Regions from separate parts of the Enterobacter adelaidei genome, predicted to be linked through region 2. Evidence: predicted binding sites of a transcription regulator. Region 2 holds the regulator's gene; each other region holds the start of a gene.
What was found. The regulator LexA, encoded in region 2, represses DNA repair genes until DNA is damaged. The targets are predictions, from matches to a motif close to TNCTGTATGTACATACAGNA.
Positions count from the first base shown of each region.

Region 1 (7,674 bases), 580 kb from region 2:
ACGCCGTCGACGGGCTCTCCGGTGCCACGCTCACCTCAAAAGGTGTGCAGCACAGTTTTGATTTCTGGATGGGCGAGCTGGGCTTTGGTCCTTTCCTGAAAAACGTACGTGAAGGAGCGCTGAACAATGGCTGATACCGGTGAACTGAAAGAAGTCAAAAAGGTGCTCATTGGCCCGTTGATCGCCAATAACCCGATCACGCTGCAGGTACTGGGTGTCTGTTCAGCTCTGGCGGTGACGACCAAGCTGGAAACAGCGGTAGTGATGACGTTGGCAGTCACGCTGGTTACCGCGTTTTCCAGCATGTTTATCTCCATGATCCGTCACCACATTCCCAACAGCGTGAGGATCATTGTGCAGATGGCGATCATCGCCTCGCTTGTGATCGTGGTCGATCAGCTATTGCGCGCCTTCGCCTATGAAACCTCCAAACAGCTGTCGGTGTTTGTTGGTCTGATTATCACCAACTGTATCGTGATGGGGCGTGCGGAAGCCTACGCCATGAAAATGCCGCCGCTGGCGAGCTTTATGGACGGCATCGGCAACGGCCTTGGCTACGGTGTGATCCTGCTGACCGTGGGGTTCCTGCGAGAGCTGATTGGCAGCGGTAAGCTGTTTGGCATCACGGTGCTGGACACGGTGCAGAACGGCGGCTGGTATCTGCCGAATGGACTGTTCCTGCTGGCACCCAGCGCATTTTTCATTATCGGTTTGCTGATCTGGCTGATTCGTACTTTGAGACCAGAACAGCAGGAAAAGGAGTAACCGACAATGGCTCATTACCTGAGTTTATTTGTGCGTGCGGTGTTTGTTGAAAACATGGCGCTCGCGTTCTTCCTCGGCATGTGTACGTTCCTTGCCGTGTCCAAGAAGGTCTCGACGGCATTTGGCCTGGGCGTAGCGGTTACCGTGGTGCTCGGCTTATCGGTGCCGATCAACAACCTGGTATACAACTTTGTACTGCGGGACGGCGCGCTGGTGGAAGGCGTTGATCTCAGCTTCCTGAACTTCATCACCTTTATCGGTGTGATTGCGGCGCTGGTGCAAATCCTTGAGATGATCCTCGATAAGTATTTCCCGTCGCTATACAACGCGCTGGGGATCTTCCTGCCGTTGATCGCGGTGAACTGCGCCATCTTCGGCGGCGTCTCGTTTATGGTTCAGCGTGATTACAACTTCAGTGAATCCGTGGTGTACGGTTTCGGTTCTGGCATTGGCTGGATGCTGGCGATTGTCACCATGGCGGGGATCCGCGAAAAAATGAAATATGCCAACGTGCCTGCAGGCCTGCGTGGCTTAGGGATCACCTTTATCACCACCGGGCTGATGGCGCTGGGCTTTATGTCCTTCTCCGGTGTGCAGCTATAAGGGCTAACTGATGGAAATTATGCTTGGCGTGGCGATGTTCACGCTGATTGTACTGGTGTTGTCAGGGCTTATTCTGGTGGCACGTGCGAAGCTGGTGAATGCCGGCGACGTGGTGATTGATATTAACGACGAGCCGCAGAACCAGATCCGTACGCCCGCCGGAGATAAACTGTTGAATACGCTCTCCGGCAACGGGATCTTTGTCTCTTCGGCCTGTGGCGGCGGTGGTTCCTGTGGACAGTGCCGCGTTACGGTGAAAGAGGGTGGAGGAGATATCCTGCCAACCGAACTGGCGCATATCACAAAGCGTGAGGCAAAAGAGGGCTGTCGTCTGGCCTGCCAGGTCGCCGTACGTCAGAACATGAAAATAGAGCTGCCGGAAGAGATCTTTGGCGTTAAAAAATGGGAATGTGAAGTTATCTCTAATGATAACAAAGCCACGTTTATCAAAGAGTTGAAGCTGCGGGTGCCGGAAGGGGAAGATGTTCCGTTCCGCGCCGGAGGATACATTCAGATTGAGTGCCCGAAACACGCTGTGGCGTATGCTGACTTCGACGTGCCGGATGAGTACCGCGCCGACTGGGACAAATTCAATCTCTTCCGCTTTGTATCGGAGGTAAAAGAGCCAACGCTACGCGCCTACTCGATGGCTAACTACCCGGAAGAGAAGGGCATCATCATGCTCAATGTGCGTATCGCCACGCCGCCACCGAATGTGCCGGATGCACCGCCGGGTGTCATGTCTTCGTACATCTGGTCTCTCAAGCCTGGTGACAAAGTGACGATCTCCGGTCCGTTCGGTGAGTTCTTTGCCAAAGATACCGACGCGGAAATGGTGTTTATCGGCGGCGGTGCCGGCATGGCCCCGATGCGCTCGCACATCTTTGATCAGCTCAAACGACTGGGTAGCCAGCGTAAAATCAGCTTCTGGTACGGGGCCCGTTCGCTGCGTGAGATGTTCTACGACGATGAGTTCGAACAGCTGGCGCGTGAAAACCCGAACTTTACCTTCCACGTGGCGCTTTCCGATCCGCAGCCGGAAGATAACTGGACGGGCTATACGGGGTTCATCCACAACGTGCTGTATGAAAACTACCTCAAACAGCATCTTGCGCCGGAAGACTGCGAGTTTTATATGTGTGGCCCGCCAGTAATGAACGCCGCAGTCATTAAGATGCTGAAAGATCTTGGCGTGGAAGATGAGAACATCATGCTTGATGACTTTGGAGGCTGATGATGCTGACGTTTCTGGCAACCTTTGCGGTTTTTGTGCTTGTCATCTTCGGCATGTCGTTAGGCTGGATCGTTAAGCGGAAAAGCCTTCAGGGCAGCTGCGGCGGCATCTCTTCCATTGGGATGAAGAAGGTGTGCGACTGCCCGGAACCGTGCGATGCCCGTAAAAAACGCATGGCGCGCGAGCAGCAGCGCATCATTTAATCTGGTAGGTTGGGTAAGGCGAAACCGCCACCCGACAATTCTCACGCACACTTCTCAACCCTCATTTATTTACTGTATACTTATCCAGTAATGAGTGAGGGCTTACTATGCGCAAAATAATCCATGTTGATATGGACTGCTTTTTTGCCGCAGTGGAGATGCGTGACAACCCGGCGCTGCGGGATATTCCCATCGCCATTGGCGGCAGCCGCGTTCAGCGTGGTGTTATCAGCACCGCCAACTACCCTGCGCGTAAATTTGGCGTGCGCAGCGCCATGCCTACCGCAATAGCCCTGAAGCTTTGCCCTCATCTCACTCTTTTACCCGGTCGCTTTGACGCTTACAAAGAGGCCTCAATTCATATTCGGGAAATCTTCTCCCGCTACACCTCTCGGATAGAACCGCTGTCGCTGGACGAAGCCTATCTTGATGTGACCGACAGCGTACACTGCCACGGCTCAGCAACCCTGATGGCACAGGAAATCCGCCAGACCATCTTCAAAGAGTTAAATCTGACCGCGTCGGCAGGAGTCGCTCCGGTGAAATTTCTGGCCAAGATCGCCTCCGATTTAAATAAGCCCAACGGTCAGTACGTCATCACGCCGGAAGAGGTGCCTGCGTTCTTAAAAACGCTGCCACTTGGCAAAATCCCTGGTGTGGGAAAAGTATCTGCTGCAAAGCTGGAAAGTATGGGATTACGGACCTGTGAAGATGTGCAGCGAAGCGATCTGGCAATGTTGCTTAAGCGTTTTGGAAAATTTGGGCGCGTACTGTGGGAACGCAGCCAGGGGATTGACGATCGTGATGTGAACAGCGAACGGCTACGGAAATCCGTTGGGGTTGAGCGAACGCTGATTGAAGACATTCATGACTGGTCTGAATGCGAAACCATCATTACGGAACAGCTCTATCCTGAGCTGGAGCGACGCTTGCTCAAGGTGAAACCGGATCTGCTCATTGCCCGTCAGGGTATCAAATTAAAATTCAACGATTTCCAGCAGACCACGCAGGAACACGTCTGGCCGCGTCTGAATAAAGAGGATCTCATTGCGACGGCGAAAAAGGCATGGGAAGAACGAAGAGGAGGGCGAGGGGTGAGGCTGGTGGGATTGCACGTCACGCTGCTGGACCCGCAGTTAGAGCGGCAGCTGGTTTTGGGATTGTAAAAAAGCCCGGAAGTACTTACCGGGCCTATGTTTTTCACCCTCTCCCTTTTGGTGAGGGCTGGGGGAGGGAGTTACTTAACAGGAATCGCTTTCAGCAGCTCAGTCAGCAGCGTCCAGTAATGACCCACGCTTTCGATATGAACCTGCTCATCCGGAGAGTGTGGCCCGGTAATAGTTGGCCCGATAGAGACCATGTCCATATTCGGATACGGTTTCTTGAACAGACCACATTCCAGACCCGCGTGGATCACCTGAATGTTCGGCGTGCTGTCGAACAGACGCTGATAGGTTTCACGGACCAGAGCCATCACCGGAGAACTTGCATCCGGCTGCCAGCCAGGGTAACTGCCTTTAGCAGATGTTTTCGCACCGGCCAGCGTGCCCAGAGATTCCAGCATGCTCACCACGTACTCTTTGCCTGTGTCGATAAGTGAACGGATCAGGCAGATGATCTCTGCGCTGTCGTCACTCATGGTCACCACGCCCACGTTCAGAGAGGTTTCAACCACGCCTTTGGCCACGTCAGAGTTGCGGATCACGCCGTTTGGCGTCGCGTTCAGCAACTGAACGAAGGTGTCGCGGGACTGCGCGGTCAGCGCGGCTTTATCCGTGGAGACGGGTTCCAGCACCACGGTCAGATTTTTCTCTTTCGCCGACAATTCGTTTTTCAGGATATCCAGATACACGCTGGAGAGTTTTTTCAACTCGTCCGCTTTTGCCGCTGGTACGGCCACGGTGGTGAATGCTTCACGTGGGATCGCGTTACGCAGGGTACCGCCGTTGAAGTCTACCAGACGTAGATCCAGCTCAGCCGCATGGCCAGCCAGGAAGCGTGCCAGCAGTTTGTTGGCGTTGCCGAGACCTAAGTGAATATCACCGCCGGAGTGACCGCCTTTTAGCCCTTTCAGCGTCAGCTTGAAGGTCTGGAAGCCAGCAGGAATCGCTTCGCGTGACAGCGGCAGGGTAGAGATGAAATCAATTCCTCCCGCGCAGCCCATGTAGATCTCGCCTTCTTCTTCTGAGTCGGTGTTGATCAGAATATCTGCCTGCAGCCAGTTCGCCTGCAGACCGAATGCACCGTCCATACCCGCTTCTTCGGTCATGGTCAGCAGCACTTCCAGCGGACCATGTTCAACGCTGTCGTCCGCCAGCACGGCCAGCGCAGAGGCCATACCAATGCCGTTATCCGCGCCCAGCGTGGTGCCGCGCGCTTTCACCCAGTCGCCGTCGATGTACGGTTGAATCGGGTCTTTGGTGAAGTCGTGAACGGTGTCGTTGTTCTTCTGTGGCACCATGTCCAGGTGCGCCTGCAGTACAACCGGTTTGCGGTTTTCCATGCCAGCAGTTGCTGGTTTGCGGATCAGAATGTTACCAACCTGGTCACGTTCAGCATGCAGGCCTTTTTCCTTCGCCCAACCCATAATGTGTTCGGCAAGCTGTTCTTCATGGTAGGAAGGGTGTGGAATGGAACAGATTTTGGCAAAAATATCCCACAGTGGCTGCGGAGATAATTGAGACAGTTCAGACACGATAAGTCTCCTTGTCGATGCACTGCAAACAGGGTTGCAGGTCACAGGGTTAGCAGGTTAATAGTTACCACAAGTCAGACTTGCGAGATGAAACCGAGAATACCACTTTCTCCGCTGGCTGGTAGCATAAAGCATGTAAAAACTCGGGCTCAGGGCGCTAAACACTGGTTTTTAGTGCGTCAGATCTCTATAATCTCGCGCAACCTATTTCCCCCTCGAACACTTTTTAAGCCGTATAAAAACAGGCTGGGACACTTCACATGAGCGAAAAATACGTCGTCACCTGGGACATGTTGCAGATTCACGCCCGCAAACTGGCTGCGCGTCTGATGCCTTCCGAACAGTGGAAAGGCATTATTGCCGTTAGCCGCGGCGGTCTGGTACCGGGGGCGCTGCTGGCTCGTGAGCTGGGTATTCGTCATGTCGATACCGTCTGCATCTCCAGCTATGACCATGACAACCAGCGTGAGCTGAAAGTGCTGAAACGCGCGGAAGGTGACGGTGAAGGTTTCATCGTTATTGATGACCTGGTGGATACCGGTGGTACCGCTGTGGCCATTCGAGAAATGTATCCAAAAGCCCACTTCGTCACTATTTTCGCCAAGCCTGCAGGCCGCCCTCTGGTTGACGATTATGTGATTGATATTCCACAGGACACCTGGATTGAACAGCCGTGGGATATGGGCGTGGTCTTTGTACCACCTATCTCTGGTCGTTAATTCCGAACCGTCATTATTTTAACGCCCGGTGATACCGGGCGTTGTTTTTTTTAGTCTGGCGCGCGTTACAATAGTCTCTATATGACGATTCATGGAGGCAACGTAATGACGCAGGCGAATCTCACCGAGACTCTCTTCAAACCCCGTTTCAAACACCCCGAAACGTCGACGCTGGTGCGCCGCTTTAATCCGGGGACCATGCCTGCCATCCAGTCTGCATTAGACGGTAAAAACGTGCCCCACTGGTATCGCATGATTAACCGCCTGATGTGGATCTGGCGGGGTATAGACCCCCGTGAAATTCTCGACGTGCAGGCTCGGATCGTCATGAGTGACGCCGAGCGCACCGACAGCGAACTCTACGATACCGTCGTGGGATACCGCGGTGGTAACTGGATCTACGAGTGGTCTAAACAGGCGATGCTCTGGCAGCAAAAAGCCAGCCAGGAAGAGGACGCCACGATCAGCGGCAAGCACTGGCTGCATGCTGCAAACCTCTATGGCATTGCCGCGTATCCGCATTTAAAAGGGGATGAACTGGCTGAGCAGGCTCAGGCGCTGGCGAATCGTGCCTATGAAGAGGCTGCTCAACGCTTGCCGGGGCGGATGCGTGAGCTGGAATTCACCATTCCTGGCGGGGCGTCCATTACCGGATTCCTGCATATGCCTGAAGGGGAAGGCCCGTTCCCGACCGTCCTTATGTGTGGCGGGCTGGATTCACTACAGATCGACTATTACAGCCTTTATGAGCGTTACTTCGCACCAAAAGGGATCGCGATGCTAACGCTTGATATGCCGTCAATTGGCTTCTCATCCAAGTGGAAACTGACTCAGGATTCCAGTTTACTGCACCAGCATGCGCTAAAAGCGCTGGAGAATATTCCCTGGGTAGATCACACCCGTGTTGCCGCATTTGGTTTCCGTTTCGGGGCGAACGTCGCGGTGCGTCTGGCTTACATTGAATCATCCCGCCTGAAAGCCGTCGCCTGTCTTGGCCCGGTCGTTCACGCGTTGCTAAGCGATCCCGAACGTCAGGGCAGCGTACCCGAAATGTATCTGGATGTGCTGGCCAGCCGTCTTGGCATGCATGATGCATCAGACGAAGCGCTACGCGTTGAACTCAATCGTTACTCGTTAAAAACGCAAGGTCTGCTGGGACGTCGGTGTCCAACACCGATGCTATCAGGTTTCTGGAAAAACGATCCGTTTAGTCCGGAAGAAGAGTCCCGCTTAATCACTTCGTCATCTGCGGATGGTAAATTGCTTGAGGTGCCGTTCAGCCCGGTTTATCAGAATTTTGACAAAGCCTTGAAAGAGATCACGCGCTGGATCGCTCAGAGATTGTGTTAATAGATTGCTAAATTTTGCTGGTTTGGTAAAACAGTGGCTTCACAAAAGGAGATCGCAATGACGTTACCGAGTGGACACCCGAAAAGTAGACTGATTAAGAAATTT
Region 1 covers NZ_CP154353.1:883,203-890,876, forward strand. Annotated here, with positions in the region: gene AAHF05_RS04300 (Na(+)-translocating NADH-quinone reductase subunit C) at 1-134, shown strand, start outside; gene AAHF05_RS04305 (NADH:ubiquinone reductase (Na(+)-transporting) subunit D) at 127-765, shown strand; gene nqrE (NADH:ubiquinone reductase (Na(+)-transporting) subunit E) at 772-1,368, shown strand; gene nqrF (NADH:ubiquinone reductase (Na(+)-transporting) subunit F) at 1,379-2,602, shown strand; gene nqrM ((Na+)-NQR maturation NqrM) at 2,602-2,805, shown strand; gene dinB (DNA polymerase IV) at 2,913-3,971, shown strand; gene pepD (cytosol nonspecific dipeptidase) at 4,043-5,500, opposite strand; gene gpt (xanthine phosphoribosyltransferase) at 5,761-6,219, shown strand; gene frsA (esterase FrsA) at 6,325-7,569, shown strand; gene crl (sigma factor-binding protein Crl) at 7,627-7,674, shown strand, end outside.
Region 1: dinB (DNA polymerase IV) is a predicted target of LexA. The motif match lies at 2,876-2,895, and genes of this name have one in related genera.

Region 2 (7,674 bases):
CGAAACGCCCGTGGCTAATAGCATGACGAAAAAGCCAATCACAAAAAGTAGTTCCAGCATGTTTCTCTCCCACGCGCTCCTGAGTAATGCAGTAACCATTACAAAAAGCATGCCAAAACTAACCCATTGTTCTAAAAGCAAAACGCCCCGCAAAGATTTGCAGGGCGTGGTGAATTTGACGATCTTTTAGCGAAATTTATCGCTTATCAGCCACCAGTCTCAGCGCATGTTCCAGCACCTCGATGTCGGCACCGGCTTTATGCGCGTTCTCGCTCAGGTAACGTCGCCACTGACGCGCTCCCGGAATACCCTGGAAAAGGCCAAGCATGTGGCGGGTGATATGGCCAAGATATGTGCCGTTGCTCAGCTCGCGTTCGATGTACGGATACATGGCACGAACCACCGCAACCGGATCGGTATCTGCACCTTCTACACCGTAGATTTCGCGATCGACCGTCGCCAGAATGCCCGGGTTCTGATACGCCTCGCGCCCGACCATCACGCCATCCATATGTTCCAGATGCGCTTTGGCCTCTTCCAGCGACTTGATGCCACCGTTGATTGACATCGTCAGGTGCGGGAAGTCACGCTTCAGCTGATACACGCGCGGGTAGTCCAGCGGCGGGATCTCACGGTTCTCTTTCGGGCTGAGGCCAGAGAGCCAGGCTTTTCGCGCGTGGATGATAAACATCTCGCACTCACCTTTCCCGGATACCGTATTGATAAAGTCGCACAGGAATTCGTAGCTGTCCTGGTCGTCAATGCCGATACGGGTTTTGACCGTGACCGGAATGGAGACGACATCGCGCATCGCCTTAATGCAGTCCGCCACCAGCTGTGCGTTCCCCATCAGGCACGCGCCAAACATACCGTTTTGCACGCGGTCAGACGGGCAGCCAACGTTGAGGTTGATCTCGTCGTAGCCACGCGCTTCTGCCAGCTTCGCGCACTGCGCCAGCGCGGCCGGATCGCTGCCGCCAAGCTGCAGGGCAACCGGGTGCTCCTCTTCGCTGTAAGCCAGATAGTCTCCTTTACCGTGAATAATCGCACCGGTGGTCACCATTTCGGTGTACAGCAGCGTATGGCGGGAGAGCTGACGCAGGAAGTAGCGGCAGTGTCTGTCCGTCCAGTCGAGCATTGGCGCAATGGAGAAACGGTGTGCAGGGAAAGCAGTCTGTAATTCTGACGACATGGCGAAGTTTTAAGCATCTGGTGAAAAGGGGCGCTACTATAGCACAAAGAAAAGCCGGAGGCGCAGCGCCTCCGGTGGACTTTAGAACGTCATGCTCAGTTGCGCCCCCGCACCCCAGGTTTCGTCTTCACCATACAGACCCATCAGGTCGATATGAACCGTGTTAAGCGGTGCAAAGCCCACACCTGCGGTAAAGACATTGCTGTCATTGTCTTTCACATCAGCACGATAACCTGCGCGAACCGCCAGCCAGCTCAATGGCGTCACTTCCGCACCCACGCCAACATATTGGGAGTTCTCTTCGCTTTTAAAACCTTTGGTTTCGGTCAGGTCACCATCCGCCGTCAGTGTCAGGAGATCGGTATGCCAGGCCGCACCCGCCGTAACGACAGGGCTGATTTGGTAAGTATCGCGCACGCCATCCACCTCTTTGGTGTCGATATCACGCGAGAACAGGTTTTTACCGGTCAAACCCACCGTCCAGTTTTCGCCGAAATCAGCAGCAAGGCCGGCATCAACGTTAAACCCAGTATCGTCGTTGCGATAGCGACTGCTGTTGATATCACCACTGTCAAAGTTGTAGATCGAGACCGTGTAGTTGTAGAGCCAGGTCTGTTGCAGCTTAGGAGTGATACCCACGGAAACAGGCACACCGCTGATATCAAACTGACGCGCCACTGCAACGCCATAGTCTGAAACGATTGCCGCACGACCAAAACCTTTTGACTTCAAATCATTCGGATTAATGCGAAGCGCTGCAGCAGGAACATCTTCTACCAGGCGTAACTTTTCAATATCGCCCTGATCGATGTAAGAACTCACGCGCGCGCGCGCATTCGCTTTTGCGACGAATGCTACGGATAACACGTCATTAGGAATACTTACAGCGATCCCACCTCCCGCTTTACCGCTGGCGGTTTTCCCTTTCAGTGAATCCAGTTGATCGGCAAGGTCGCCTGCGGCGGCAGAGACCTGCCGCGATGCAGCACTGGAAGGATTAAGGAGATCGATAAGATTGATATTATCCAGGGTACTGCGATAGGCGCTGACATCATCACTGATGTCATCAATCTTATCGCGCAGGTTGTCTTTATCTGAAATTTGCGCACCGATAGAGGGCAGGATCACTGTAATACCATCGTCAGGTTTCGCCTTTGCAAGCAACGCCGGGTTGATTAACACCCCGTTGCCATAGCTCCCAGCCGCGACCCCCGTCCCCCCCATCGCATCGCTACGTGCTTCTGTCCAGGTATTGGCTGCTCCGGCCTGATTTGCCATAAACATGGAGACGGCGATGCTAACCACCGAAAATTTAAAATGTTTTTTCACAGTATGCTCGTCTTATAGTCTGTTATGAAATAACCCCTGTCTGTTATCACCCAAACAGGTACGAACTATTGCTGTGAATAAGTACAAAAAGACCCGCTATTTCCCTAAGTTAAATTCTAACCAGACCTGTTGTAATTTGTGACGGTCCTCAATATTTATAGAAGAGGAAATTATTTTTTCCCAGGTTTTCCATCATGCGGCCCGAAAAACTGGGGCGGGTGATCGACCCAGCGATCTTCTCGCGTGGCGGCATACACTGGGTTGAGCGGATAGTAGATGCGGTTGTGCTTCTTGTTGGCTTCGCCAACTACCAGGAGTCGAACCTCTTCGTCCGTGTTGTTGATAAAGGTGTGGCAGACGCCGGTTCCGGCGGGAAACCCTACGCTATCGCCGGGTTCAAGCTTCCACAAATAGCCATTAATCCAGGCTTCAGGATATCCTTCAAGCACGTAAATGAACTCTTCTTCGTCGCTTTCCGCATGGGGATAGGATGTCCGACGTCCGGGGGGTAAACGCTCATGATGGATACCAATACGCCCTAGCCCGAGCTTGCGAGCCAGCGGCGCACCGATGGAAAAACGCTCGTCGCTGTCGGGATAGGTTGAGTTATCAGCGCCTTCCACGTCGCGCCAGTGTCGAATACAGTCAGGTCTTTTCATTGTTCGTTTCCCGGTTTGCAATGCGTCAGGTATAGCACAGACAGGCGGATCTCGGTGTTTTTACCAGAACATGATAAAGTGAGGGTTTTCCGTCCTATAACATCCGGGGTGCTAAATGGATAAGTCCACAAAAGAGCTGTTAGCGCAGGCCGAAAAGCTCTGCGCGCAACGCAATGTGCGCCTGACTCCGCAGCGCCTTGAGGTATTACGCCTGATGAGCCTGCAACAGGGAGCCATCAGCGCGTACGATCTGCTCGACCTGCTCCGCGAAAGCGAGCCGCAGGCCAAACCGCCTACGGTGTATCGCGCGCTCGATTTTCTGCTGGAACAAGGGTTCGTGCATAAGGTTGAATCCACAAACAGCTATGTGCTGTGCCACCTGTTTGACCAGCCAACCCATACATCAGCCATGTTTATCTGCGACCGCTGCGGCGTGGTAAAAGAAGAAGGGGCTGAAGGTGTTGAAGACATTATGCATACGCTGGCGGCCAAAATGGGCTTTGCCTTGCGTCATAATGTTATTGAAGCACATGGGCTGTGTTCTGCCTGTGTCGAGGTGGAATCATGCAGCCATCACGATAAGTGCCAGCACGACCACACAATCGTTGTGAAGAAAAAACCTCGCTAGCAATGAAAAAGGCGGCTCATGGCCGCCCTAAAGGTGTACTTCCTTGTACTTTCGGGTATAACCCGGTTACCAGCGGTAGTCGTTGCGTTTTTCCCAGTCGCCAACTTCCTTTTCCGCCTGGTCTTTTGCGTAGCCGTAGCGTTCCTGGATTTTACCGACAAGCTGATCGCGTTTACCTTCAATGACGGTCATATCGTCATCTGTCAGCTTCCCCCACTGCTCTTTCGCTTTACCTTTGAACTGCTTCCAGTTGCCGCTGATTTCGTCTTTATTCATCATCGTGTCCTCTTGTTAAGCGTCGGGTCGCAACGTCCGTTACGTTCTTTTCTGCTGGACGTGATAATAATTGTAGTTAAGGATTCTGCAGCTATTTTGATATTCGGAATCTTTAACCGTCACGATATATCGTGATGGGAAGGAAACCAGGTATTATTTCGCCAGTGACGGCGCCAGATAAAGGCCAGAGACAGGCCCCGCAACGAGAGGAAAACGGCCAACGCCAGCCACAAACCATGATTGCCAAGCCAGGGAAGCGTCAGCAGCGTCAGACCAAACCCTGCAGCTGCCACCGCCATACTGTTACGCATTTCGGCTCCGCGCGTAGCCCCAATGAACATGCCGTCCAGCAGATAACACCAGACACCGACCACCGGTAAGATCACCTGCCAGATGAGATAGTGGCTCGCCAGTTCACGCAGTGTGGGAAGTGAGGTGAGTAATGCAATGATCTGCTCGCCAAAAACGGCATAAACCAGCGCAAATGCCAGTGCCACCAGCCCTGACTGACGACAGGCTGCCCGCCAGACATCCTGAAGCTGCCCGCTTTCGCGCGCGCCGTACGCCTGCCCGGAATGTGCTTCCACAGCATAGGCAAAACCGTCCAGCGCGTAGGCGGTAAAGGTCAGCAGCGTCATCAATACGGCATTGACCGCGACGATGTCTGGCCCCAGCCGAGCCCCGAAAACCGTCAGCGCGCCAAAACAGAGCTGAAGGAGAAGTGAGCGCAGCATGATGTCACGGTTGAGTGCCAGCAGCTTACGGATATTGCCGCGCCATGCGGTTTTGAGTAGCGCAAGAGAGATCCCGCGCATCGCCAGCACGCGCCAGACCATCCACATACCGATGATAAAAGTCCCGTATTCGGCAATTGCCGTCGCCAGTGCAGCCCCCTGCACGTTCATATGCAGACCCATTACCAGCCAGACATCAAGCACAATGTTGAGAAGGTTTCCCACCACCAGCAAAATGACGGGCGCGCGGGCATACTGCACGCCCAGTAACCACCCCAGCAGAACCAGGTTAGCCAGTGATGCCGGCGCACTGAGCCAGCGAATTTCCAGGAAACGTTTCGCCTGCTCCAGCACCGCCTCGTTACCGCCAACGATGTGAAGCGCGAGGTCAATCAGGGGCGAGCGCAATACAACGATTAATACTCCCGCACCAAGCGCCAGAATGAGCGGCTGCACCAGCGCGCGGGCCAGGCGCAGCGGATCTCTGGCACCATACGCCTGTGCCGTGAGCCCGGTGGTACTCATGCGCAAAAAGAGCAGCAGCATAAACAGGAAGCTGGTTGCCGTCGCGCCAATCGCCACGCCGCCAAGATAAACAGGTGAATCCAGATGACCAATAACAGCAGTATCGACCAGACCCAGCAAGGGCACGGTAATATTGGAGAAAATCATCGGCAGTGCAAGACGCCACAATGCCTTATCTGATGCCGTCAGCAGTGACATGAAAAATACCGGGAGAGGTAAAGGAAGCAGGCTACAGCAACGCCGTAGCCTGTCAGGAAGAGATTACAGCCATTCGCCGTTGCGAATCACCCCTACTGCCAGCCCTTCGATAGAGAAGTTCTGTTCGCGAAGATCCACCACAATCGGGGAGAATTCGCTGTTTTCAGGCAGCAGCTGTACGGTATTACCCTGTTTTTTCAGACGCTTAACGGTCACTTCGTCATCAATACGCGCGACCACAACCTGGCCGTTTCGCACATCCTGCGTTTTGTGAACCGCAAGCAGATCACCGTCAAGAATACCGATGTCTTTCATCGACATGCCGCTTACGCGCAGCAGGAAATCAGCGCTCGGTTTAAACATCCCCGGATCGACCTGGTAGTGGCCTTCAATATGCTGCTGTGCCAGTAAAGGCTCACCGGCAGCAACACGCCCCACCAGCGGAATGCCCGTCTCTTCTTCCACCAGCAGGCGGATACCGCGTGACGCGCCCGAAACAATCTCAATCACGCCCTTACGCGCCAGCGCTTTCAGGTGTTCTTCGGCAGCATTCGGAGAACGGAAGCCCAGACGCTGAGCGATTTCCGCACGCGTGGGTGGCATACCCGTCTGGCCGATATGATCCCGGATGAGATCAAACACCTCTTGCTGCCTGGTCGTTAACGCTTTCATTCCGCCCCCTGGGTGTATATACAGTTATGCTGTGAGTATATACAGTCAAAGGCGATTTTGGAACCAAAAACTGCACAAAAAACCAGGGACTTAATTATTCCTCGAGGCTCATCGGAAATGTGACCAAAGCAGCGTGACCCAGGTAATGACCGCAGTAATAATCGCCAGCAACACGGCAGCGGAACCCATGTCTTTTGCCCGGCCAGAGAGCTCGTGGAAATCTGAGCCAATCCGGTCAACAACGGCCTCAATAGCGCTATTGAGAATTTCCACTATCATCACCAACAGTACGGAGCCGATCAGAAGAACGCGTGTTATTGCATCAATATCAAGGAAGCAGGCGATAATCACCGCGATGATAGCGGCGACGCCCTCCTGGCGAAAGGCGGCTTCATTGATCCACGCGGCACGGAAACCTTTCCAGGAATAGCCGGCGGCTTTGATGATTCGGGTTAACCCAGTGGTATTATTGGCCATTAAAAGAACCTTTTATTGGAAATAGCGTCAGTAACTAGAGTGGCAGCGCGTTTCGCTGCCGCCTGAAGTATGACGGGTAACAACAGAAATTTTGCGCGCTTTCTGTTATCCTTGCGCCGCAATTGCATTATTAACCAGAGGCTTTACATCGTTTATGTCCGGCTGGCCACGAATTTACTACAAATTACTTAATTTACCATTAAGCATCCTGGTAAAAAGCAAGTCTATCCCAGCAGAACCCGCGCTGGAATTAGGGCTCGATACGTCGCGCCCCATTATGTACGTTTTGCCTTATAACTCGAAGGCAGACTTACTGACGCTTCGCGCCCAGTGCCTGGCGCATGACTTACCTGACCCGCTTGAACCGCTAGAAGTTGACGGAACTCTGCTGCCGCGCTACGTGTTCATTCACGGTGGACCGCGCGTGTTTACCTATTACACGCCAAAAGAAGAGTCCATCAAGCTGTTCCATGACTATCTCGACCTGCACCGCAGCAATCCTGATCTGGATGTGCAGATGGTGCCAGTTTCGGTGATGTTTGGTCGTCGCCCGGGTCGTGAAAAAGGTGAAGAGAATCCACCGCTGCGCATGCTTAACGGCATCCAGAAGTTCTTCGCGGTCTCCTGGCTGGGACGCGACAGCTTTGTGCGTTTCTCCCCTTCCGTTTCGCTGCGTCGAATGGCGGACGAGCATGGCACCGACAAGATCATCGCGCAAAAACTGGCGCGCGTAGCGCGTATGCACTTCGCCCGTCAGCGCCTCGCTGCCGTTGGGCCGCGTCTCCCGGCGCGTCAGGATCTGTTCAACAAGCTGTTGGCCTCCAAAGCGATTGCCCGTGCCGTCGAAGACGAAGCACGCAGCAAGAAGATTTCACATGAGAAAGCCCAGCAGAACGCCATTGCACTGATGGAAGAGATTGCAGCGAACTTCTCTTACGAGATGATTCGTCTGTCCGATCGTATTCTCAGCTTTACCTGGAACCG
Region 2 covers NZ_CP154353.1:307,321-314,994, reverse strand. Annotated here, with positions in the region: gene pspG (envelope stress response protein PspG) at 1-60, opposite strand, end outside; gene dusA (tRNA dihydrouridine(20/20a) synthase DusA) at 197-1,192, opposite strand; gene AAHF05_RS01535 (conjugal transfer protein TraF) at 1,274-2,521, opposite strand; gene AAHF05_RS01530 (cupin domain-containing protein) at 2,692-3,180, opposite strand; gene zur (zinc uptake transcriptional repressor Zur) at 3,296-3,808, shown strand; gene AAHF05_RS01520 (CsbD family protein) at 3,875-4,084, opposite strand; partial or broken gene AAHF05_RS01515 (hypothetical protein) at 4,133-4,207, opposite strand; gene dinF (MATE family efflux transporter DinF) at 4,204-5,541, opposite strand; gene lexA (transcriptional repressor LexA) at 5,605-6,213, opposite strand; gene AAHF05_RS01500 (diacylglycerol kinase) at 6,322-6,690, opposite strand; gene plsB (glycerol-3-phosphate 1-O-acyltransferase PlsB) at 6,845-7,674, shown strand, end outside.

Region 3 (7,674 bases), 1.3 Mb from region 2:
CAGATAATAAAAAACCCCGCATTGCGGGGTTTTTTTATAAGACGATAACTTATGCCGCTGGCTGAGTTACAACGTCTTTGATGCCTTTAACTTCGATCTCAACGCGACGATCTGGAGCCAGGCAGTCGATCAGTGCAGCGCGAGCTTTCACGTTGTCACAGGTGTTGCCAGTAACTGGGTTAGATTCGCCCATACCACGTGGGGAGATCTTGTTAGCTGGGATACCTTTAGAGATCAGGTAATCAACAACAGACTGAGCACGTTTCTCAGACAGTTTCTGGTTGTAAGCGTCAGAACCGATACGGTCGGTGAAGCCCAGAACCACTACAGAACCGTCTTTAGGATCCAGGTTGCTCAGCTGAGAGTACAGCTGATCCAGTGCCTGCTGGCCTTCTGGTTTCAGAGTTGCCTTGTTGAAGTTGAACAGAACGTCAGACTTCAGAGTGAAGTGCTTGGTCTGTACTTCTGGAGCTGGAGCCGGCGCTGGAGCAACAACTGGTGCTGCTTCTTCCTGCTGGCCGAAACGGTAGGAAACACCTACGCTCAGCATGCCGTTGTCAGGACGAACACCAACGGTGCCAGCGTCGCCGATGTTGTTAACCCACTGGTATTCCAGACGGGTAGCGATGTCACGGGTCATAGCCCACTCAACGCCACCAGCGAATACTGGGGAAACACCGGTGTCATGGTCGCTGCCAGTCTGGTTGTTGCTGGAGTCAGCGCGCCATACCATGCCGCCCAGACGGGTGTACACGTCCAGATCGTCAGTTACTGGGTAACCCAGTTTAGCGGTCAGCTGAACGCCCTGCGCTTTGAAAGCGCCGTTTACGGTGTCGCCTTTGTATGGCATACGACCTAACCAGTCGTAACCCATTTCAAAACCAACATACGGGTTAACCTGATAGCCACCGAACGCACCTGCACCAAGCTGGCTCTCGTGAGTCGGGCCATCGTTGTTCAGTTTGCTGTTGTACCAGCCGGTGTCGTGGAACTGAGACCAACCCAGTTTACCACCTGCATACCAGGTATTATCTTTCGGAGCGGCCTGCGCTACGGTAGCGAAGCCAGCCAGTGCCACTGCAATCGCGATAGCTGTCTTTTTCATTTTTTGCGCCTCGTTATCATCCAAAATTCGCCATGATAGTCTCAAAAGAGAATCACGGTTAAATCCTTCACCGGGGGGCGTGGTCAAATATAAATCTACCGATATCTTCGGCTTAGGCCGAGCACCCCTGGCGATGTAAAGTCTACAACGTAGCTGAAAACTTACAAGTGTGAAGTCCGTCAGGCATATGAAAAAAAAAGTTCCGTATACCTATTATTTAACATTTTTCGCGCGAATTTTGTGCAATAAAATTAAGGAGAACCCGCACCAGACAAGCCTTGCCGCAATTTTGTGGTCGGGAACTAAAAGCACATCTTGTGGTCAAAAAAAATTCCAGGAAAAATCTTAATTTCACTCAATGATACAAATTTGAGTGAATTTTTAGCCCAGAAAGTTGTCCTCTGCGGTAAGAATCTGGACGAACCGGGCGCATTATAAACCCGATCGCATTCCCTTCTTCAGCCGCTTCAGTCAGACGAAAGTGTTCCTCTTCCGTCAATTCCTCTGGTAACCATCCAATCACTACACTGTAATTTCCGGTGCGTAAAGCCCGGATCATCGACTCAACAGTATCGCAAGGAGAAAGTTGATTAATTTGCATGACCTTTGCCAGCGGAAGGCCTGCGGACTGAACCCATTCCCGGCTCAGTTTTTGCTGTGGCGTCAGCCAAAGCTGCCAGCGAGACTGCTGGCCAAGCTGCTGTAATAACGGCAGCAGCAGTAGTTGAGTTAACAGAGGCTGATCCTCACGATAAACCACTTCGCTGATAAGCCCTGTCGAAACACTGCCGACGGTGTTCTGCGCTACGTTGCCAGCGGTAGAAGTGATAAAGGTTGAGCGATTTGCATAGCTTGAAGTGTGCATATTCATTCCAGCCCTGTAGTTACTGTATGAATATACAGTAACTCCTGTATGCATAAAGATCAACCTCATTTTCGGAAAGCGACTCGCAAAATTCATTCAATATTGATGCCCCTTGAAAAATCATCTTGCCCAACAGCGATAAGTTGCCTATTTTCCTGCTAACGGATCCGCTAGTAAGAAACATCGTTGTTAATTTTTGATTTATAAGGAAATATCATGAAAAAGATATCTTATGAACGGATCTATAAATCCCAAGAATATCTGTCTCCGCTGGGGGACATTCAACATCGGGCACTGTTCGGGGGCTATACCCTGGCAGTGGATGATGCAGTCTTTGCCATGGTGTCAGAGGGAGAACTCTACCTCCGCGCCTGTGAGGAAAGTGCGAAATACTGTGTAAAGAATGCCGCCTCGTTTTTGACACTCATGAAACGGGGGCGTCCGGTGCTTCTGAACTATTATCGCGTGGATGACGGATTGTGGCAGGACAGAGAGCGGTTGCTTCAGCTCTCCTCGTTCGCACTGAGAGCGGCAAGAAAAGAGCGCTCTCAGCGTCATCAACGAAACCGGCTTAAGGATCTCCCGAACCTGACGTTTCAGCTTGAAGTCTTGCTTTTTGAAGCGGGTATTACCGATGAAGAAACGCTTCGGACGCTTGGTGCGAAAGCGAGCTGGCTGAAGATGCGGGCAAGAAATAAAGCACTCAGTATTAAAGTGCTTTTCGCGCTGGAAGGTGCCATTGAGGGACTTCATGAAGCGGCACTCCCGGCGGGAATACGCCGGGAGCTGACGGAGTGGTTTAATGCGCTGCCTGAGCCACAGGAGAATCACTCCTCCAGGTAGCGATTTGCTGTTGCAGTCGGCAAATTTCTGGCAGCAGAGCGATAAGCAGACCAATTTGCTGAAGAACCAGTGGCGCTTTGCTGTCGTTTCCTGGATCAAGATGGGCAATGCGTTGAGCCAGTTCATCCAGAGCCTGTTGAACACGCGGTTCATCAGCTGGCCGGTGATGAAGTGCGTCATCGACATAACAGACTGCGTCATCCAGCAAGGCGAGGATACCCGGGTTGGTGAGTTTCTCACGGTGGGCACCCAGCGTAGAAATATAGCTGGTAAAGGTATGATTCAGACAGAGCAGGCGGAATGCCGTCTCACGAATTTCTGCGGTGGCACGAGGCTCTGTTGACATGTTAGAGACAACCGAGGCCAGTTCTGCATCGCTGTTGTGCGCATCCCGGCGTGCGATCCGGTAAGCCAGACGGTTATCGCGGCCCTGATGGTACTGTTCAAGGATGGCATCAAGATATCGGCAGTTGGCATTCATAGCCCGGTCTAACACGCGTGGCAAATTACGGAATCGCCAGTCTGGCCAGATAAAGCTGACAGCCGCCCAGGCGATCGCACAGCCAATCAGGGTGTCAATCACGCGGGGCAGGGCGACTTCAAACCCTTCACCCAGCAGGTTAAAGCAGAGCAGAACCAGCAGCGTGATGAACATGGTGGCATGGGCGTACTGCACATTGCGAAAGGCGAAGAACAACACACCGGTGATCACGATCAGGATCAGTTGGCCTTCAACGGACGGCACGAAATAGAGGACCGGCAGTCCAATGGCGACACCGACCAGCGTGCCGAGAATACGCAGCGCAAGGCGGTGTCGGGTGGCATTGTAGTTCGGCTGGCAAACGAACAGGCTGGTCAGCAGGATCCAGTAGCCATGTTGCAACCCGGTTATCTGGATAAAGGCATAACCGACGCACAATACCAGCGACATTCTCACCGCGTGGCGAAAGAGAGCCGACTCCGGCGTAAAGTTGCGGCTCAGCCGCAGCCACATATCGCTAAAACTGTGGACGCTGTCATCCGCAAGCTGATTTTCCGCATCACTACCGGGTAGCGCCATCGCCTGTTCTGACTCAATGGTCGCCAGCTGAGCATCTATCGCCCGCAGGTTATTCAGCAGATATCCCAGAGCTTTAATATGTTCCGGTGATGTTCCGCTGGCCTGAACGCGGTCAATGGCTGCATCAAGATGGCTAAACACACGTTCAAAACGGGGGTCATGTTGATAAGGCGTGCGCAGCAGAATAGAGCGTGCGAGCTGCTGGCATGCCTGGGACTGCATGGACAGCAGACGCTGGAAGCGGAACATCACGTCGCTGTAGCGAAACTTTTCTCGCAGGGCGGCATACTGAACATGCGAGGAGCTGGCACGCTCATGTATATCCTGGGCGGCAAAGTAGTAGTGTAAGGTTCTTCGCGTCCCACGCTGGCCGCGATCGCCGCGCAGACGGGTAAGCAGTGACGCTTTGGTCTGGTTAAGGGTGGCAACCAGTTGGCCGTTTGCCAGAGCCAGATCGTAGAGCGGGGCCTGGCTTTCTTCCTCGATATCCGGGTCGAAAAGCCGGGATTTTAGCTCCAGATAGTGAGCTAACTGTTCATAGCTGCGGGCAAGGTTATCCTGCAGAGGGCGTACCGGGAAGATCAGATGACCGGTTAGCGTCAGCAGGTTATACCAGATGGCACCCAGCAACAGCAGAACCGGCTGCTGGTACCACTGGTCGTACAGGGAAACGCCCAGCATGGTGTAAATGGCGATCAGCAATGCACCAAACGCGATGGTGGCATAGCGCTGCCCAAGGCCGCCCAGCAAAATAAAGCCACTGGTTGAGAGCGTAAGACCCAGGGCAAACAGCCAGGGCCACGGAAAGAGCAACTCAACGGAAGCGGACGCAATAAAAAAACAGACCAGCGTAATCACCAGGTTACGCAAACGTCCGGCCAGACGATCGTCCAGATCCGCCAGCGCCCCCGCAACCACCCCCAGCGTGAGCGGAATGGTGAGCTTGACATCATTCAACCACCACGGCAGAGCTACCGTGCCGCAAAGCGCGATAAAAATCCTGACGTTATAAAGCCAGGTGCTGTTCCAGGTATAACGGCGAAGCAGTGGGCTTAGCATAAGCGCGGCCAGTCCTTATTTACTGAAAACGACGACGAGCATTTGCTTCACGTGCTGCCTGAGCCACTTCAACCGGAACAACCCTGCGCCCGACGGGCCAAAGGGCGATCGCGGCGATTTTAAAGTTCGCGATCCCGACCGGAATACCAATAATCGTGATGCACTGGGCAATACCCGCAAAAATATGCATGATGCACAGCCACCAGCCGAAGAATATCAGCCACAGAATGTTGAGCAGGGTGCCGCCCGTGTTCATCAACGCGTTTTTGCTCTCGGGATTCAGCTCGTCAACGTGGATGGCTTCATTTCCATACGGGATGAAGGAGAGTTTGGTGATTTCCCAGCATGAGCGGGTCAGAGGGAGTGTGAAAATCAGGACGATGCTCACCAGCGTGGCAAAAAGCCAGGAAAGGGTGGTGGCAAAACCCCCCAGTACAAAATTCAACACATTCAGAACGGTACGCATAAATCCTCACTTCCTTTCGATAAAATTAACGCCTGATGATTGTAACGTTTTTTTAGGCTGGAGCACCTTAAAACTGGCAGTTAAACTGTCAGGTAAATTATCTCTTCGTGGATTTGGCGGGACATGGAACTTAAAGCAACTTCATTAGGCAAACGCCTGGCGCAACACCCCTATGACAGGGTTGTTCTCCTCAATGCCGGGGTGAAAGTCTCCGGAGAACGCCATGAATACCTTATTCCGTTTAATCAACTTCTGGCTATCCACTGCAAACGTGGGCTGGTGTGGGGGGAACTGGAGTTCGTTCTGCCTGATGATAAAGTCGTGCGTCTTCACGGCACCGAGTGGGTGGAGACCCAGCGTTTCCATCATCATCTGAATGCGCTCTGGCAACAGTGGAGCCAGGACATGAGCGTGATTGCCGCCCAGGTACTGCAGCAGGTGCTGGATGATATCGCGCAAAGCAACGCGCAGCAAACATGGCTTACCCGCCAGCAGACCGCCGGGTTACAGCAAAAAATCAGGCAGGCGCTCTCCGCGCTGCCGGTATCCGTGACGCGTCTCGATGAGTTCGACAATTGCCGCGATGCCTGGCGTCAGTGTCAGGCCTGGCTAAGCGATATGGATAAGAGCCGGTTCGCCCATAACCAGGCCTGGACTGACACCATGCTCACCCGATACGCCGATTTTTTCAGTACGGTTGAATCTTCACCACTCAATCCCGCCCAGGCACGTGCGGTGGTTAACGGTGAGCAGTCCTTGCTGGTGCTCGCAGGGGCCGGGAGCGGTAAAACATCGGTGCTGGTGGCGCGCGCGGGCTGGCTGCTGACAACCGGGGAAGCCGTCGCTGAACAAATTCTGCTTCTGGCTTTTGGGCGCAAAGCTGCCGAGGAGATGGACGAGCGTATCCAGGAACGCCTGCACACCCGGGATATTACGGCCAGAACCTTCCATGCTCTGGCGTTGTACATCATTCAGCAGGGCAGCAAAAAAGTGCCTGCAGTGAGTAAACTCGAAAACGACACGCAGGCGCGTCAGGCTTTGTTTATCAAAACATGGCGCCAGCAGTGCAGTGAGAAAAAGGCGCAGGCGAAAGGATGGCGTCAGTGGCTGGAGGAAGAACTCAACTGGGAGGTGCCTGAGGGCAGTTTCTGGCAGGATGAAAAACTGGCGCGTCGACTGGGCTCGAGACTTGACCGCTGGGTAAGCCTGATGCGAATGCACGGCGGATCGCAGGCTGAAATGATTGAAAGTGCGCCGGAGGAGATCCGCGATCTGTTTTCAAAGCGGGTTAAACTGATGGCTCCGATGCTAAAAGCCTGGAAAACTGCTCTGAAGGCGGAAAATGCTGTCGATTTCTCTGGCCTTATCCATCAGGCCATTATCATTCTTGAGAAGGGGCGCTTTGTCAGCCCGTGGAAACATATTCTGGTGGATGAATTCCAGGATATCTCACCGCAACGCGCAGCATTGCTTTCGGCGTTACGGGCGCAAAATAAACATACCTCTCTGTTTGCCGTAGGGGATGACTGGCAGGCCATCTACCGCTTTAGCGGCGCGCAGCTTTCGCTGACCACCGCGTTTCATCACTATTTTGGTGAAGGCGATCGTAGCGATCTGGATACCACCTACCGCTTCAATTCCCGTATTGGTGAAATCGCCAATCGCTTTATCCAGCAGAACCCGCATCAGCTGGCCAAGCCGCTTAATAGCCTGCGGCCAGGAGATAAAAAAGCGGTCACCCTGCTGGCGGATGACCAACTTGAACCGCTGCTGGACAAGCTCAGCGGCTATGCGAAGCCCGATGAACGTATTCTGGTGCTGGCCCGCTACCATCATCTGAAACCCGCAGCGCTGGAGAAAGCGGCCACGCGCTGGCCGAAACTGCAGCTTGAATTTATGACGATCCACGCCAGTAAAGGCCAGCAGGCCGACTATGTGATTGTGATAGGGCTGAAAGACGGTAGCGACGGTTTTCCGGCTCCGGTTCGTGAGTCAGTCATGGAGCAGGCTTTACTGCCGATGCCGGAAGATTTCCCGGATGCCGAAGAGCGGCGTTTGCTGTATGTGGCCATCACCCGCGCGCGTCACCGCGTGTGGCTGCTGTTCAATAAAGAAGAGCCGTCGGTGTTTGTTGATATTCTGAAGAATATTGATGTGCCGGTAGTGCGCAAGCCGTAACGTCGTCAGGCTTGTTTTTGTGAGCCGGGTAAGGCGTAGCCGCCACCCGGCTTAAAATTTACTTTAATCTTTCAGACAGATAACGCTGGTAGTCCGGA
Region 3 covers NZ_CP154353.1:1,562,653-1,570,326, forward strand. Annotated here, with positions in the region: gene ompA (porin OmpA) at 50-1,105, opposite strand; gene sulA (SOS-induced cell division inhibitor SulA) at 1,461-1,970, opposite strand; gene AAHF05_RS07500 (TfoX/Sxy family DNA transformation protein) at 2,187-2,813, shown strand; gene yccS (YccS family putative transporter) at 2,770-4,932, opposite strand; gene AAHF05_RS07510 (YccF domain-containing protein) at 4,952-5,398, opposite strand; gene helD (DNA helicase IV) at 5,522-7,576, shown strand; gene mgsA (methylglyoxal synthase) at 7,635-7,674, opposite strand, start outside.
Region 3: sulA (SOS-induced cell division inhibitor SulA) is a predicted target of LexA. The motif match lies at 1,991-2,010, and genes of this name have one in related genera.

Region 4 (7,674 bases), 1.2 Mb from region 2:
GAGATTCACACCTTCCAGTGCGTTCTGCGCCTGCTTGTCGTAAGCGAAAGTGACATTATCAAGCGTGAGCGCAACGTTGTCTGGCACCGCGGTCTGTGCGGCACTGAATGTGACTTCAGGTTCTTGCTCGGCGATCTGGGTGATGCGCAGGGCGGAGGCGATTACCTGTCCCAAATGCTGGAAAGCGCCTGTCACCGGTGCCAGCGCTTCAAATGCGGCCAGAGCACAGAACACGAAAAGGGCAATCAGAGGACCTGGCTGCGTATTACCGCCGATACCACCGGATGCCAGCCATAGCATAGCGATTACTGCCACGCCGCCGATTAACATCATCAGCGCCTGAGAGAAGGCCGTCAGTTCCGACTGGCGGCGCTGGGCTTCATGCCAGTTCAGCTCCGTACTTTCCATTCGGGCGCGGTAGCGCTTGCTGGCACCAAAAATGGTCAACTCGGCCTGCCCCTGAAGCCAGGAGGTCAGTTGCTGACGGTAGTCCCCGCGCAGGCGCGTCAGGTTTTCCCCGGTGGATTTCCCGGCGCGGTAAAACAGCGGTGGCAAAATAATGAGCGTGAGCAACATGATCCCACCCAGCGTCAGCGCAACGGGAACATCCAGAACGGACAGTCCCAGCGTGACCACTACAATCACCACAAACGCGCCCACGATCGGGGATATCACGCGCAGGTAAAGGTGATCCAGCGTGTCGACATCCGCCACCACGCGGTTAAGCAACTCGCCCTGACGAAAACGCGCCAGCCCGGCAGGGGAGAGGGGCAGTAGTTTGCTGAATGTGTAGATACGCAGGTGCTGCAGCACGCGGAAAGTGGCGTCGTGGCTGACCAGCCGCTCGAAATAGCGTCCGGCAGTACGGGTGATGGCGGTACCGCGAACACCGGCCGCCGGAAGCATATAGTTGAAGCTGTACAACCCGGCAACGCCCGCAACGGCAGAGGCCGACAGGAACCAGCCGGAAAGGGTGAGCAGGCCGATACTGGCGAGCAGCGTCACAATCGCCAGCACAATCCCCAGTGTCAGCATCCATTTGTGGCGTTTATAGAGCGCAAGATAAGGCAGCAGAGCACGCATCAGATGTCCTCCTGACGATTCGCCAGCAGGGCGGCAAACGGTCCCTGCGCGGTAACGAGAGAGGCGTAATCGCCTTGCTCAACAATACGGCCGTTCTCCATAACCCAGATCTGGTCCCAGTCGGCAATGCCTTCCAGCTGATGGGTGACCATCAGGGTGGTTTGCTGCAGAGAGGCGTCATTCAGAGCATCCATTACGCGCTGCTCGCTGTGTGCATCCAGGCTGGCTGCGGGCTCGTCCAGCAGCATCAGCTGGCATGGGTTGAGCAGCGCGCGGGCAACGGCCACACGCTGCGCCTGCCCGACCGACAGCCCGGCGGACTGGTCGCCGACAACGGTATCCACTCCCTGCGGGAGTTGCGGCAGAAATTCGCTGACCCATGCGCGGTCAAGGACAGATTGCAGCTCGTCTTCTCGGGCATCCGGGCGCGCCAGCAGCACGTTTTCACGTAGCGTAGAGGCTGGAAGCTGCGGATTTTGGCCTACCCAACTGAGCTGTTTACGCCAGGCGTCAGGATCGAGGTTGCGCAGTTCCGTTTTGTTGATCCGCAGTGAACCTGTGTAGGCCATAAAACCGGATAGCGCATTCAGCAGCGAACTTTTCCCGGAACCGCTGGTGCCGACGAGCACTACGCGTTGTCCGGCAGGTAAGGTAAAGTTCAGCGGACCCGCGAGCACTTTGCCTTCGGGTGACAAAATGGAAAAGTCCTGCGCTTCAATAGTCACGGGATCTTTAGCATTCAGCGTAATGTCACCCCGTTCCGGGTGCGCTAGCGGCGTTTCCAGGAATGTTTTCAGGCTGTCGGCCGCGCCAACCGCCTGTGCTTTAGCGTGATAGAAGGTCCCCAGATCGCGAAGCGGCTGGAAAAACTCCGGGGCCAGGATCAGTGCCAGGAAACCGGCAGAAAGGGTCACCGCCGTACCGTAATGGCCAAAATCCAACGCGCCGAGGTAGGAGAAGCCGAAATAAACCGCCACGAGGGCAATCGACAGCGAGGTGAAGAATTCAAGTACGCCTGAGGACAGGAAGGCGAGGCGTAACACTTCCATAGTGCGCTGACGGAAGTCCTGCGATGCCTGGCGAATGTTTTCGGTTTCCGCTTCACCGCGGCCAAAAATGCGCAATGTTTCCATGCCGCGAAGACGGTCGAGGAAATGGCCGCTTAAGCGACCCAATGCCAGGAAGTTACGACGGTTAGCGTCCGCAGCCCCCATGCCGACCAGCGCCATAAACAGCGGGATCAGCGGGGCGGTGCCCATCAGAATCAGCGCGGCCATCCAGTTGACCGGAAAGATGGCGAGCACAATAAGCAGCGGAACAAAGACGGCAAGAGCCATTTGCGGCAGGTAGCGCGCATAGTAGTCGTGCATATCGTCAATCTGCTCAAGAATCAGCGTCGCCCAGCTACCGGCCGGTTTACCCTGGATCCACGCAGGTCCGGCTTCCTGAAGGCGATCGAGCACCTGACGGCGGATCTCGTAGCGGATATGCTGTCCGGCGTGAAACCCGACACGCTCACGCAGCCACACCACCCAGGCTCGCAGGATAAAAATCAGGATCAGAACAATAAAGGGCAGCAGGAGCGCTTCGCGTGGAATGTTCTCCATGATCATATGATTAAGAATGCGGGCCAGCAGCCATGCCTGGGCAACAATCAACAGACCACTGACGAACCCAAGAATACGGGAGATCGTAAGCCAGCGGCGGGAAAGAACGCTTTGCTGTTTCAGCCAGCGTGTTAACTCTTGTTGACGGGTTTTTTCCATTGCGTACTTTGCAGGTGACGTTATTAGAAATTGGGCAGCGCAATGTTACAACGGTGAGACAATAAAGGCGACTTATCGCCGCCTTTATTTACGTTTGTTACTGACTTGTAAAGATTATTTACCTTGTTCAGCCAGTCCATCGAGGTAGCGTTCAGCGTCCAGCGCGGCCATACAGCCGGTGCCCGCTGAGGTAATCGCCTGACGATAAATATGGTCCATCACGTCACCAGCGGCGAACACGCCCGGGATGCTGGTCTGGGTCGCGTTGCCGTGAATACCAGACTGCACTTTGATGTAGCCGTTTTCCAGCTCCAGCTGACCGTCAAAGATCGCGGTGTTCGGGCTGTGGCCGATAGCCACAAACAGACCCGCCACTTCCAGCGTTTCAACATTATCGGTGTTCTGGGTATCACGGATACGCAGACCCGCAACGCCCATCTGATCGCCCGTCACCTCTTCCAGGGTGCGGTTGGTATGCAGCACGATGTTGCCGCTTGCCACTTTATCCATCAGACGTTTGATCAGGATTTTTTCTGCGCGGAAGGTGTCGCGACGGTGGATCAGATGCACCTCAGAGGCAATGTTCGCCAGGTAGAGCGCTTCTTCCACTGCGGTGTTACCACCGCCAATGACCGCGACTTTCTGATTGCGGTAGAAGAAACCGTCGCAGGTAGCGCATGCAGAAACGCCGCGGCCTTTGAACGCTTCTTCGGATGGCAGACCGAGGTAACGGGCAGAGGCACCGGTGGCGATGATCAGCGCGTCACAGGTGTATTCGCCGCTGTCACCCGTCAGGCGGAACGGACGGTTCTGCAGATCGACCTTATTGATGTGGTCGAACAGAATTTCGGTTTCGAATTTAGCGGCATGCTCGTGCATACGCTCCATCAGCAGCGGCCCGGTCAGGTCGTGCGGGTCGCCTGGCCAGTTTTCCACTTCGGTGGTGGTGGTCAGCTGACCGCCTTTTTCCATGCCGGTAATTAACACCGGTTGCAGGTTAGCGCGTGCAGCATAGACCGCCGCGGTATATCCCGCAGGTCCAGAACCAAGGATTAGCAGCTTACTGTGTTTAGCCGTGCCCATGAGATCCCCATTGTTGTTGGCAGACATTTGGCTGGATTGTAGGGAATTTGTTGCCGTAAAAAAAGAGCGCAGCAATTTTGATATCAATCTGTGTAATAGCCGCTGACGATGAATGGCGCGCGATAACATCGCGCTTTCCCTTGAAAAACGGTCGTTTGTAAGGCAATAAAATGAGGATTCATACCCTGCCGTAATGAATATCCGGCATGTTGTACTAAAAAACGATGTTTTGCTTTGACAATCCCCTGCGCTTTTGCGAAAACATTCAAGGAAGAAAAAAAACCGCGTTAACCGTGTGCCGCATAGGCATGCACGTAAATGCCATTTTTACCGGGTCAGTGAAATCTACGCATGGCGTGGACAGACGCCATACGTGATGTCGGTGACTGCCTTCGGGCAACGGTCTTCTTACCAACAGAACCCGAATCCGCATCGCGTCTAATACAAAACCAGGCGATGTGATGACTAACGGGTACAGGCTCTGAACAGTGATGTGCACAGGGTCCAGGCAGGAGTAGGGAAGGAATACAGAGAGACAATAATAATGGTAGATAGCAAGAAGCGCCCTGGCAAAGATCTCGACCGTATCGATCGTAACATTCTTAATGAATTGCAAAAGGATGGGCGTATTTCCAACGTCGAGCTTTCAAAACGTGTGGGACTTTCCCCGACGCCATGCCTTGAGCGTGTGCGCCGACTGGAAAGACAGGGTTTCATTCAGGGCTATACTGCTCTGCTGAACCCGCATTATCTGGATGCCTCACTTCTGGTATTTGTTGAGATTACTCTGAATCGTGGTGCGCCGGATGTGTTTGAGCAATTTAACGCTGCTGTACAAAAACTTGAAGAAATTCAAGAGTGTCACCTGGTGTCCGGTGATTTCGACTACCTGTTGAAAACCCGTGTGCCGGATATGTCCGCCTACCGTAAGCTGCTGGGTGAGACCCTGCTGCGTCTGCCGGGCGTGAACGACACCCGTACTTATGTGGTGATGGAAGAGGTCAAACAGAGCAATCGTCTGGTTATTAAGACGCGCTAACACGGAACAGGTGCAAAATCAGCGTAGTTTGATTACACTCCTGTTAATCCATACAGCAACAGTGCCGGGGAGTCCCGGCGCTGTTGTCCGTTTTAGCAAACAGGCAGGATATGCCTGATACCTGGAGAGCCTTTCTTGAGCCAGGAATACACTGAAGACAAAGAAGTCACACTATCGAAGCTAAGCAGCGGACGTCGTCTCCTCGAGGCTTTGCTGATTGTTATTGCCCTTTTTGCCGTCTGGCTGATGGCAGCCTTACTCAGTTTCAACCCCTCAGATCCCAGCTGGTCACAAACTGCATGGCATGAGCCTATCCATAATTTAGGCGGTGTCCCCGGTGCCTGGCTTGCGGACACGCTGTTTTTCATTTTCGGTGTGATGGCCTACACCCTTCCCGTCATTATCATTGGCGGATGCTGGTTTGCGTGGCGTCATCGTCAGAACGATGATTACATCGACTATTTCGCGGTTTCGCTGCGCCTGATCGGCGCGCTGGCACTGATCCTGACCTCATGCGGTCTGGCGGCCATTAATGCCGATGATATCTGGTACTTTGCCTCTGGCGGAGTGATCGGCAGTTTGTTGAGTTCTGCACTGCAACCGATGCTCCACAGCAGCGGCGGCACGCTGGCGCTGCTGTGCATCTGGGCTGCCGGGCTGACGTTGTTTACCGGCTGGTCCTGGGTGAGCATTGCCGAGAAAATCGGCAGTTTTATCCTCACCATTCTGACCTTCGCCAGCAACCGTACCCGTCGTGACGATACGTGGGTGGATGAAGACGAGTATGAAGATGAAGACGAAGATGAGGATGAAGCGCCTGTGCAACGTCGCGAATCCCGTCGCGCCCGTATCCTGCGTGGGGCATTGGCGCGTCGCCAGCGCGTAGCTGAAAAATTTGCCAACCCGCTTGGACGTAAAACCGATGCGGCACTCTTCTCCGGCAAACGCATGGATGAAGACGAGCAGGTTGAGTATCGCTCAGCAGGTAACGCCGTCGATCCTGATGATGTGCTTTTCTCCGGGAGCCGTGCCACGCCGGGTGACTTTGACGAATACGATCCGCTGCTAAATGGCCAAACCGTTACCGCGCCGGTTGCGGCAGCCGCAGCAGCAACGACCGCTGCGCAGGCGTATGCTGCACCTGTCGAAGCCGTGATGCCATCTGCGCCGGTTTCGCCGCCGGAATCCGTTATTCAGCAGCCTCAGGTTGACTGGCAGACAGCACCCGGTGTTCACACACCGGAGCCCGTTATCGCCCCTGAACCGGAAAGCTATATCCCTGTGCATCAGGAGCAGTGGCAGGAGCCTTATCAGCCGCCGCAACCTGAATATGAACCGCAGCAATATGAACAGCCTGTGGCCCAGCCGTATCAGGAGTATGTGCCTGAGCCGGTCGAATCTGTGCAGCCTTATGTAGCGCCACAGCCTGAACCTGAAGTGGTGGAAGAGGTGAAACCCTCTCGTCCACCAATGTATTATTTTGAAGAGGTTGAAGAGCGTCGTGCTCGTGAACGCGAGCAGCTGGCAGCCTGGTATCAGCCTGTGCCTGAACCGGTGCAGGAGCCGGTTACCAAAGCACCTTCTTTCTCTGTTCCGTCGGTTGACCCAACACCTGCTGTTGCTCCTGTTACGGAAAGCGTTAAGCAGGCAACTGCGGCGGCGGCCGTGGCTGCACCTGTCTTCAGTCTGGCAACCGGTGGGACACCACGTCCTCAGGTGAAAGAGGGTATTGGCCCACAATTGCCTCGTCCTAACCGCGTCCGCGTTCCCACTCGTCGTGAGCTTGCTTCTTACGGTATCAAGCTGCCTTCCCAGCGTATGGCCGAAGAAAAAGCGCGTGAACCAGACTACGAAGATGACGCCGATGAAATGCAGCAGGACGAGCTGGCCCGCCAGTTCGCAGCGCAACAGAATCAACGTTACGGTGAGGAATACCAGCACGATGAACCGATTCTGGAAGATGAAGATGACGCGGCGGAAGCCGAATTAGCGCGCCAGTTTGCCGCAACGCAGCAGCAACGCTATTCCGGTGAACAACCTGCTGGTGCGAACCCGTTCTCGCTGTCTGATTTTGAATTCTCGCCAATGAAGGATCTGGTGGATGATGGTCCGAGCGAGCCTTTATTTACCCCGAGCGTGATGCCGGAAGCCGAGCCAGTGCGCCAGCAGCCAGCTCCGCAGGCTTATACGCAGCCGCAACAGGCGCAACAGCCTCCGCAATTCCAGCAACCTGCGCCTCAGGCGCAGGAAAGCCTGATTCACCCGCTGCTGATGCGTAATGGTGACAGCCGTCCATTGCAACGTCCAAGTACGCCGTTACCGTCGCTGGACCTGTTAACGCCGCCGCCGTCTGAAGTTGAGCCGGTCGATACGTTTGCGCTGGAGCAGATGGCGCGTCTGGTGGAAGCTCGTCTGGCCGACTTCCGTATCAAGGCGGACGTGGTGAACTACTCTCCTGGCCCGGTTATTACCCGTTTTGAACTGAATCTGGCGCCGGGTGTTAAAGCCGCACGTATTTCGAACCTGTCCCGCGACCTGGCGCGTTCGCTGTCGACCGTTGCGGTACGTGTGGTGGAAGTGATTCCCGGCAAACCTTACGTTGGCCTTGAGCTGCCGAACAAAAAACGTCAAACCGTTTACCTGCGCGAAGTGCTGGATAACACCAAATTCCGCGATAACCCATCCCCGCTGACCGTGGTGCTG
Region 4 covers NZ_CP154353.1:1,484,065-1,491,738, forward strand. Annotated here, with positions in the region: gene cydC (cysteine/glutathione ABC transporter ATP-binding protein/permease CydC) at 1-1,083, opposite strand, end outside; gene cydD (cysteine/glutathione ABC transporter permease/ATP-binding protein CydD) at 1,083-2,849, opposite strand; gene trxB (thioredoxin-disulfide reductase) at 2,964-3,932, opposite strand; gene lrp (leucine-responsive transcriptional regulator Lrp) at 4,477-4,971, shown strand; gene AAHF05_RS07205 (DNA translocase FtsK 4TM domain-containing protein) at 5,107-7,674, shown strand, end outside.
Region 4: AAHF05_RS07205 (DNA translocase FtsK 4TM domain-containing protein) is a predicted target of LexA. The motif match lies at 5,010-5,029, and genes of this name have one in related genera.